3 regions of the Pseudoalteromonas sp. SG41-1 genome follow, and region 2 is predicted to be linked to each of the others. Evidence: predicted binding sites of a transcription regulator. Region 2 holds the regulator's gene; each other region holds the start of a gene.

Region 1 (3,287 bases), on a different contig from region 2:
TGATTGAACAAATGCAGATTGCGGGAAGTTAGGTTAAAGCTTTAAGTCTTAAGCTATAAGTTTTAATTTGCGTAGGCGCGGCATTATACCGCGCTGTTTTATTTAGACGTTAGATGGAGCTAGTCTCTGCCTTTAGCCTTTAACCTAGTACCTTTCAATTATTAAATCTTTTATAAAAAACACTTTACCTCAACGTTGCTTGAGGTTTTATTGTGGCTTTAATTACTTAAATAAAGGAATTTAATTATGTATTTAGAGCATGTAAATTTGGTAGTCGATGATGTTGAAGCTATGCTGCACTTTTATAAGGCGGCTTTTCCGTACTGGTCTATAAGAAGTCAAGGCGAAGGGGAGTGGTACGGTAAACCACGAAAATGGTTACACTTTGGCGATGATTTTCAGTATTTAGCATTGAGTGATCATGGTGAACAACATAACCGTGACTTAACCGGACATCAAGTTGGCTTAGCGCACTTTGCTTATGTTACGAATAATATTGCTGCAGTAATTTCGCGTTTAGAAAGCGCTGGTTACAGTATTGATAAGCCAGGTGCGGTAAATCCCTTTCGTAAAAATGTGTATTTTATTGACCCCGCAGGGTTTGAAATAGAGTTTGTTGAATATTTAAGTGACATTCCTAGTGAGCGTAATAATGATTTATAACATTAGTTTCGCGTCAGCAAGCTTAACGCCTACGGGTGTTAACGTTAATCTCAGTGTTTAATTACTCACTGTAGGCGAGTGGTTTGCCACCGCGATATTCAATATTGTTTCGGTGTTTTTGCGTCAGCAAGCTTAACGCCTACGGTGTTAACGTTAATCTCAGTGTTTAATTACTCACTTGTAGGCGAGTGGCTTGCCACCGCGATATTCAATATTGTTTCGGTGTTTTTGCGTTAGCAAGCTTAGCGCCTACGGGTGTTAAGCTTTAACTGTGTTTTATCCATTAATGTTTATTGATATCTTGCCAACTGGTTTTAAGGCTGTTGGCGAATGAGACAAACTTTTCTTTAATGGTGCGCTTAATTTTAATTTCCACAGAGCCCAGAATAACTTTTCCTTCGATAGTAATGGTTGGCCCTTGGTGTTTATTCAGTGACACTGATTTGTTTTCAACACTACCAATAATACTGAACAGTTTTGATACAACATTGACGTGTTCTGGCACATAAATTTCATCATTGCCTAGTAAGCAATTGACATGGATGGTGATATTTTGATGCTGAAATATGGCGTCAGTGAAATCAAGTTCAATAGATCCAAGTAAGTTCGTCAGGTGGATTTCTTTTGGTACTACCCATTGCCCACTGCGCTCGTTTGATCCTAAGATACTTCGCAAGTGCAATGTTTCATCGCTGCTTTTATTACTATAGTTTGGGCTAAACTGCGCACGTTTTTCCCACTGGTAATTACTATCGGTTGTTAATTCTAGGTCACTTACCAAATCAATTAAGCTTTGGTTATCTTTCGCAGCCATTGCCTGATCTAATCGACGCTCAAAAGCATCAGCTGAAATAACAGCATGACTGTAGTTATATATTAATTGATCAATAACTTGTTCACGCACTTGCTCAATTGGGCGATCTTCTAATTTTACAGTCATGATGTATTCCTTATAAGTGATGCTGTTGGTGTATTTTACGATTGTCAGTACTGCAATAGTTAAAGCAAAGCTTAGGCCATTTATTAATTAGCTTAGTAATCAATAATTTAAATTTATTTTCGTTAGGTGCGTTTGTTATATTAACGACAGATTAACGAATAATGCTATTAAATGGTTAATTTTGCAACGACCAGAATAAATTACCGAGCAGTCTGTAAATAATTACCAAGACTAAAGCTAGTGCTATATGAAATTAAGTTTAAGCGATTGATTTTAAATGTTTTAAAAGTTGGCTTGATGTTCGCATTAATCATATTGTCTTTAATCAAAAGGAGAAAGATTATGAAAACATTTAACAAATCTATTATTGCAGCGTTAGTTCTTGGTACAACCGCTATGGGTGCTCAAGCAAATAGCTGGGAAAATGAAAGTAAAGATGCTTGGATTGATGGTAAGGCAGAAACGGTTCTGTTAATGAACACTAACTTAAACAACTTTGACATTAACACTGATGTAAAAAATGGCAAGGTTGTACTAACTGGTAAAGTTGAAAGTGAGCTTGATAAAGAGTTAGCGGAAGAGCTTATCTTAAGTCTAGATGGTGTAACTGATGTTGATAACGAGCTAACGGTCGTTAAAAACACGGATACAAAAAGCAAGAAGATGAAATCAGATAGCACAGAAAGTGATTTAACGGATGCTAAAATTACTACCGTTATTACAACACGCTATTTGTTTAACTCTGAAGTAGGCGGTACGGATATTGACGTAGATACCGATAAAGGTGTGGTAACGCTAAATGGTACTGTTGGTTCGGATGCTGAAAAACAGCTAGCGGTGAAAATTGCTAAGAATGCTGAAGATGTTCGCGATGTAGTTGATAACTTAACTATTGTAGCTGAATAATCTATAAGCCACGAATGCCCAGTTATGCTGGGCTTTCTTATACAAATTTCAGGGAGTGAGAGTCATGGATTTAATACGAATTATATTTTCAGTGCTTATTCCACCACTTGGTGTATTTTTACAAGTTGGTTTAGGTGCTCAATTTTGGATTAATATTTTGTTAACATTACTAGGGTATATTCCTGGTCTAATACATGCAATTTATATAATCGCACGTCGTTAGAGTCACAGTGTTAAATATAACAAGGATGAACAGCCAATAGATGGCAAGGAGTAACATTATGGATAACGTATTAAGGAAAAACCAACAAGGGATCGTAAAAAGCGCAAAGCCACTTTGGACGGCACAACAATGGAAGGAGCTAATGAATAGCGCATCAAGGAGCGAAGTAAAAGCAGCAAGGAATGGGCTTTAAATATCAGAGTATATAAATATCAAATACTAGAAGGATTTTGCTAGGATGTTATATATCAAAATTATAAGTGCATGTTGTTATTTTCATTAAGAACATCCACTTATAACCTTCCCCAAGAATGTTTAACCTCTCATTTTATTATAGTCATAGGTGTTTTTGCGTCAGCAAGCTTAACGCCTACGGGTGTTAACGTTTGCCTCAGTGTTTAATTACTCACTGTAGGCGAGTGGCTTGCCACCGCGTTTTAAATGTGGCTCGGAGTTTGTGCGTCAGCAAGCTTAACGCCTACGGTGTTAAGGTTTACTTTGATGTCTAATTAATCACTTGTAGGCGAGTGGCTTGCCACCGCGTTTTAAATGTGG
Region 2 (3,287 bases):
GGGTTTAGAAGTTAGCGCAGGCAGCATTGTTGGCTTACTGGGTCCTAATGGCGCAGGTAAAACCACCACTTTTTATATGATTGTGGGTTTAGTACCTAGCGACAAAGGTAAAATAAGTATTGATGATAATGACATCACTTTACTCCCAATGCACAGTCGCGCACGGTTAGGGATTGGCTACTTACCACAAGAATCATCCATCTTTCGTAAGTTAACTGTTTATCAAAACCTGATGGCTATTTTAGAAACTCGTAAAGAGCTGAATAAACAAGCCAGAGAAGAAGCACTAGACAGCTTACTTGATGAGTTTAGCATTCAACATATTCGCGACAGCCAAGGTATGGCATTATCTGGTGGTGAACGTCGTCGAGTTGAAATTGCACGCGCTTTAGCCGCAAATCCAAAATTTATCTTACTTGATGAGCCTTTTGCTGGCGTTGATCCTATTTCAGTGTTAGATATAAAGAAGATTATTGAACACCTTAAAAACCGTGGTATTGGCGTACTTATTACCGACCACAATGTACGAGAAACCCTTGATGTTTGTGAAAAAGCCTACATAGTTTCTCATGGGGAGTTAATTGCATCAGGTACCCCTGAGCATGTACTTGCCGACCAAACAGTCCGCGATGTTTACCTGGGCGAGCAATTTAGGCTATAAAGCCACGCTCGGCTAAGTATCTGCTAGACTTAACGATGATAACAATAAAAGGATTGTTAGAGATACATGAGGCAATCACTCCAGCTGCGCATGGGCCAGCAACTTACAATGACACCACAGCTGCAACAAGCAATTCGCTTATTGCAACTCAGTACATTGGATCTCCAGCAAGAAATTCAAGAAGCACTCGACAGCAATCCATTGTTAGAGCTAGAAGAGCATGAATATTCAGACGACACGGCTGGTAAAAACGAACAAAAACAAGACAACGATGACTTAACCGTTAGTGCATCAGCAGACGACAAGCCCAGCGAATATGAACAAGAAAGTAGCGAAGCATTAAGCAAAGAGACTTTAAGTGACGAAATGGCTATGGACGTCACCTGGGACGAATACATGAGTGCTGCGCCAAATACGTCATCCGGCCCAATGCCTGAAGATGAGTCAATTTATCAAGGTGCTTCAACTGAAACCCTGCACGAATATCTGATGTGGCAATTACAGCTCACACCTTTTAGTCCAACCGATGAAGCTATTGCCATTGCGATTGTTGAAGCTGTTGACGATTCAGGTATTTTAACCTTGAGCTGCGAAGACATCGCAGAGAGCTTAAATCAAGGTAATAACGAAGAAGAAATCGAACTAGACGAAGTGCAAGCAGTGTTAAAACGCATTCAGTTATTTGACCCTGTTGGTATTGCTGCGCGCAGCCTACAAGAATGTTTATGTATTCAATTAAATCAATTTGATCCTGCAACTCCTTGGATTAGCGAGACTAAAATGATTTTAACTGATCATATCGATTTATTAGCTAGTCGTGACTATCGCACTTTGATGAAAAAGACTAAGCTTAAAGAAGATGAGCTGAAAGAAGTAATGACACTGATCCACAGCCTTAATCCAAAGCCTGCGGATACTATAGTACGCGAAGAATCAGAGTATGTTATACCTGATGTTTCGGTGAAAAAAATTAAAGGTCGCTGGGTGGTTGAACTTAATCCAGACAGCATGCCAAAAATTAGAGTGAACAGCCAATATGCGGCAATGTCACGCTCAGTAAAATCAAGCACTGACAGCCAATTTATACGTTCGCATTTGCAAGAAGCTAAATGGTTTATTAAAAGCCTAGAAAGTCGTAACGAGACGTTACTCAAAGTAACTAACTGCATTGTAAAACAACAGCAGGGATTCTTTGAGCATGGCCCTGAAGCAATGCGACCTATGGTACTAAACGACGTTGCTGAAATGGTTGAGATGCACGAATCAACAATATCTCGCGTAACGACACAAAAGTACATGCATACCCCCCGTGGTATTTTTGAGTTAAAGTATTTTTTCTCAAGTCATGTAAGCACTGAGAACGGCGGCGAATGCTCTTCGACAGCTATTCGAGCATTGATCAGAAAATTGATCAGTGCAGAAAACTCAGCGAAACCATTGAGTGATAGTAAGATTGCAGATATATTGGCAGAGCAAGGTATCAAAGTAGCTAGACGGACTATTGCAAAATACCGCGAGTCGCTGGCTATTCCACCGTCAAATCAACGTAAAAGTTTGATTTAAGGCGTAAAATCACAAGAGGAAAATGCTTATGCAACTAAATTTAACTGGTCGTCACGTAGAAATTACTGATTCATTAAGAGACTATGTAAACAATAAGTTTGCCAAGCTTGAAAGGCATTTTGATCATATCAATAATGTCCATGTTATTCTTGATGTAGAAAAACTAAGCCAAAAAGCAGAGGCCACATTACATGTCAGTGGCGCTGAATTATTTGCCTCGACTGAGCACCAAGACATGTATGCAGCTATTGACGGACTAATCGATAAACTTGATCGTCAAGTAATTAAACACAAAGAGAAGCACGCTCGACACTAACACTATGAAATTAAGCTCACTTATTTGTCAGGACTGCAGTAAAGCTGCGGTCCTTTTTAATAGCAAAAAACGGATCATTGAATTTATAAGCCAATTGGCTCATGAACAGCTCCCTCAGCTATCACAACAAGAAATCCTCAACGCACTACTATCGAGAGAGAAACTAGGTAGTACCGGTATTGGTCGTGGTATTGCTATCCCTCATGGCCGTATGAGTGGTGTTGAAAACCCGCTAGCAATAATTTTAGTGAGTGAATCACCGGTTGATTTTGATGCGATTGATAATCGCCCAGTTGATATATTTGTAGCCCTCATCGTACCAGATGGTGACAGCCAACTTCATTTGAAGACGTTAGCCACAATTGCTGATAAACTCAATAACAAAGATTTTTGTAAACAACTACGTAGCGCAAAAACAGACCAAGATTTGTATCATGTAATTGCAGCTCAGTCGTAGTCATACCAATTGTATTGTATTGAATTAGAGAGTAATTATTGCAACAGGAAAATAGCTCTAGAACAAGGTGGAAATTATGAGATATAGTTGTTCTATATAAATAATTTTAAACAAAGTTAGTGGGTTATTTAACAAGCAAGAATGAGCATGTTTTTAATAAAATTGGTATTAAATGAAGGAGAATTTACATGGAGTTAATCATCATCAGTGGGCGTTCTGGCTCAGGTAAATCTGTTGCTTTACGTGTAGTAGAAGATCTTGGCTATTATTGTGTAGATAATATTCCAGTT
Region 3 (3,287 bases), on a different contig from region 2:
CTTACTTGATAAATTATTTGAACCATTTTTTACTACCCGAAGCCAAGGCACAGGTTTAGGCTTAGCGGTGGTTAGTTCAGTCGCAAATGCACACCAAGGACGAGTTGAAGTAACGAACAATGCTCAAGGCGGAGCCTGCTTTAGTTTACTGTTACCTATTTGTACAAAGTCAACATCGGCGGAGGCAATATGAACAACACGATTTTAGTGGTTGAAGATGATGCAGGGCTTCGTGAAGCCTTGATTGATACGCTTGAAATGTCTGGAATAGATTGCGTTGCGGCTGACAGTGCCGAGCAAGCTATGGTGCTACTTAAAAAAGACAGCTTTTCGCTGGTCGTGAGCGATGTGCAAATGGGCGCGATGAGTGGTCTTGATTTACTGCGCAGCATAAATCTTAATTACCCTGATCTACCGGTTTTAATGATGACAGCGTATGCGACTATTGATGATGCTGTTGAGGCTATGCGGTTAGGGGCAATTGACTATATGGCCAAACCGTTTGCGCCCGAAGTGCTACTTAATATGGTAAGCCGCTATCTACCTGAGCCGGAAAAAGAAACTGACGGGCCGATTGTCGCTGATCCGAGTAGTATTCAGCTATTAGAACTTGCAAGTCGGGTTGCTAAATCGGATGCTAGTGTGATGGTGCTTGGTCCTAGTGGCTCAGGTAAAGAAGTACTCGCACGGTTTATCCATGATAAATCAGATCGTGCAGAGCAGCCATTCGTCGCAATAAACTGTGCTGCGATCCCTGAAAATATGCTCGAAGCTACATTATTTGGCTACGAGAAAGGCGCGTTTACTGGTGCGATTCAAGCTTGTCCGGGTAAATTTGAGCAAGCACAAGGTGGCACAATTTTACTTGATGAAATCACTGAGATGGATTTAGGCCTACAAGCTAAGTTATTACGTGTATTACAAGAACGCGAAGTTGAACGTTTAGGTGGTCGCAAAACTATTAAGCTGGATGTGCGTATTTTGGCTACCAGTAACCGTGATTTAAAAGAGGCTGTGGCTAAGCACCAGTTTAGAGAAGATTTATATTATCGATTAAATGTATTTCCGTTGATGTGGCGTCCACTTTGTCAACGTCCAGGCGATATTGTCGTGTTGGCAAAGCATTTAATTGAACGTCATCTCAATAAAAGCAAAGAGCCTATCGCTGTACTTAGCGAACCGGCAGAGAAAAAATTATTAGCTCATACTTGGCCAGGTAATGTGCGTGAACTGGATAATGTGATCCAGCGTGCGCTGATATTACGCCACGGTGATATGATTGACGAAAGTGCTATTTTTATTGAAAATTTAACCCAGACTCCTCTAACTGCGGCTTTATCAGCAAGTTTAGTGCCGGCTAATTCAGCACCAGAAAGCACTACTTCGGCGGTTACAAGTTCACCAACTAATGATGCTTATTATGATCTGCAAGCGCCAGCAATAAAAGCCACAGCACAACGCAATCAGCTGCGTGAAGAATTACCAAGCTTGGATTCGGGAAGTTACAAAGATGAACTTAAAGATAAAGAGCATAGAATTATTTTAGAAACCCTAAATCGTTGTCAAGGCAAGCGTAAAGATGTAGCTGAAACATTAGGGATCAGCCCACGAACATTACGTTATAAATTGGCTCAAATGCGTGATTTGGGGATCACCTTACCTGCTTAAGCCTCTATAATTTTTGTTTTCCTTCACTATTTAATTTACGCTCAGCCTTGCTGGGCGTAAACTTGTCAAAACTCTGACAACTAAAATAAATCTTAAGCTTCTGATATTTATTGGTTTATTAGTTGGCATGCTTTGTGCTTTATTAAGTTATTAGTAAACTGCATCGTCAGAGACAATTATGAAAATTCAAAACAGCGCATTATTTCAAGAAATGCAATCTATGGCTCTCGAAGCTGGTCGTAGTAATCAAGTAAACAAATTACCGACGCAGGCGCAGCCTACTTCGAGCGCCCAATTTGGCGATTTGTTAAGTGATGCACTCAATACAGTGAATGGCCTTCAAGCTGATGCGAAACAAAAAGTCGTAGCGGTTGAAATGGGTGATCGAAATGTGTCATTAGCGGATGCAATGATCGCATCACAAAAATCGTCAGTTGCCTTTGAAGCTACGGTGCAAGTTCGTAACAAACTTGTAGAAGCCTATAAAGAAATCATGAACATGCCTGTTTAACTAGGTAGTGGAGAATTATTGTGGCGCAATCTAATCAATCAACAGATCTTGCTTTGGCCGGCGGCGGTATCGACCAAACTGATAATGACGATCAACAAGAACAAAAGTCAGGCTATTTAAGTGCATTAAACGGCGTTGATGTATTGCGTCAGGTTACTCTAATTATTGCATTAGCGATTTGTTTAGCGATTGCTATTTTTGTGATTATTTGGGCACGTCAACCAGATATGCGTCCACTTGGAAAAATGCCAACGGAAGAGCTAATTCAAACGCTCGACTTTTTAGATGCACAAAAAATTGACTATCAACTTGATGGCAATGTGGTTTCTGTTCCTGAAAATGAATATCAAAATATTAAATTGTTAATGACCCGCGAAGGTATTGAGCAAGCGCCGAACTCGGGTACTGATATTATCATGCAAGATATGGGTTTTGGTGTTAGTCAGCGTTTAGAGCGTGAACGTTTAAAGCATGGTCGTGAACAACAACTAGCGCGTACGATTGAGGAACTACAAAATGTCACGCGTGCTAAAGTATTATTGGCAATACCGAAAGAAAATGTTTTTGCTCGTCGTGAGAAAAAACCATCCGCAACAGTGGTATTAACTTTAAAACGTGGTCGTATGCTCGGTAGTGAAGAAGTGGACGCCATTGTTGATATTATTGGTTCAGCAGTGCAAGGTTTAGAGCCGTCACGAGTAACTGTAACAGACCAAAATGGCCGATTACTTAATTCAGGATCGCAAAGTGCGTTAGCTGCTCGCTCACGCAAAGAATACGATATTGAACGTAAACGTGAACAAGAATATCTAGATAAAATAGATGGTATCTTAATGCCAGTTATTGGTATGGGTAACTACACTGCACAAGTCGATTTAAGTATGGACTTTAGTGCGATTGAAGAAACTCAAAAACGCTACAACCCTGATTTACCGGCGGTACGCAGTGAAACCACCTTTGAAGAAAACAACATCGGCGGGTTAGCTATCGGTATTCCTGGCGCGCTGACAAATCAGCCTCCAACAGATTCAAATATTCCTGAAATTGCCGGTCAAGGTGGTGCAGGCTCTGGTTCATCACCCAGTCGCACTCACAAAGAAGCGACACG

The links. The regulator sigma-54, encoded in region 2, starts transcription at its own class of promoters, with help from an activator protein. The targets are predictions, from matches to a motif close to GTTGGCACGNNNNTNGNNT.
Region 1: a site for sigma-54 is predicted at 1,892-1,910, ahead of H5203_RS22205 (BON domain-containing protein). Genes of this name have one in related genera too.
Region 3: a site for sigma-54 is predicted at 1,790-1,808, ahead of fliE (flagellar hook-basal body complex protein FliE). Genes of this name have one in related genera too.

What each region holds. Positions count from the first base shown of each region.
Region 1 is NZ_JACJFL010000087.1:1,591-4,877, forward strand. It holds gene pmbA (metalloprotease PmbA) at 1-32, shown strand, start outside; gene H5203_RS22195 (VOC family protein) at 247-663, shown strand; gene H5203_RS22200 (LiaF domain-containing protein) at 947-1,603, opposite strand; gene H5203_RS22205 (BON domain-containing protein) at 1,946-2,509, shown strand; gene H5203_RS22210 (YqaE/Pmp3 family membrane protein) at 2,574-2,732, shown strand; gene H5203_RS23060 (hypothetical protein) at 2,791-2,925, shown strand.
Region 2 is NZ_JACJFL010000063.1:14,280-17,566, forward strand. It holds gene lptB (LPS export ABC transporter ATP-binding protein) at 1-661, shown strand, start outside; gene H5203_RS20865 (RNA polymerase factor sigma-54) at 728-2,224, shown strand; gene hpf (ribosome hibernation promoting factor) at 2,253-2,540, shown strand; gene ptsN (PTS IIA-like nitrogen regulatory protein PtsN) at 2,545-2,997, shown strand; gene rapZ (RNase adapter RapZ) at 3,186-3,287, shown strand, end outside.
Region 3 is NZ_JACJFL010000005.1:68,490-71,776, forward strand. It holds gene H5203_RS05490 (PAS domain-containing sensor histidine kinase) at 1-193, shown strand, start outside; gene H5203_RS05495 (sigma-54 dependent transcriptional regulator) at 190-1,668, shown strand; gene fliE (flagellar hook-basal body complex protein FliE) at 1,847-2,179, shown strand; gene fliF (flagellar basal-body MS-ring/collar protein FliF) at 2,200-3,287, shown strand, end outside.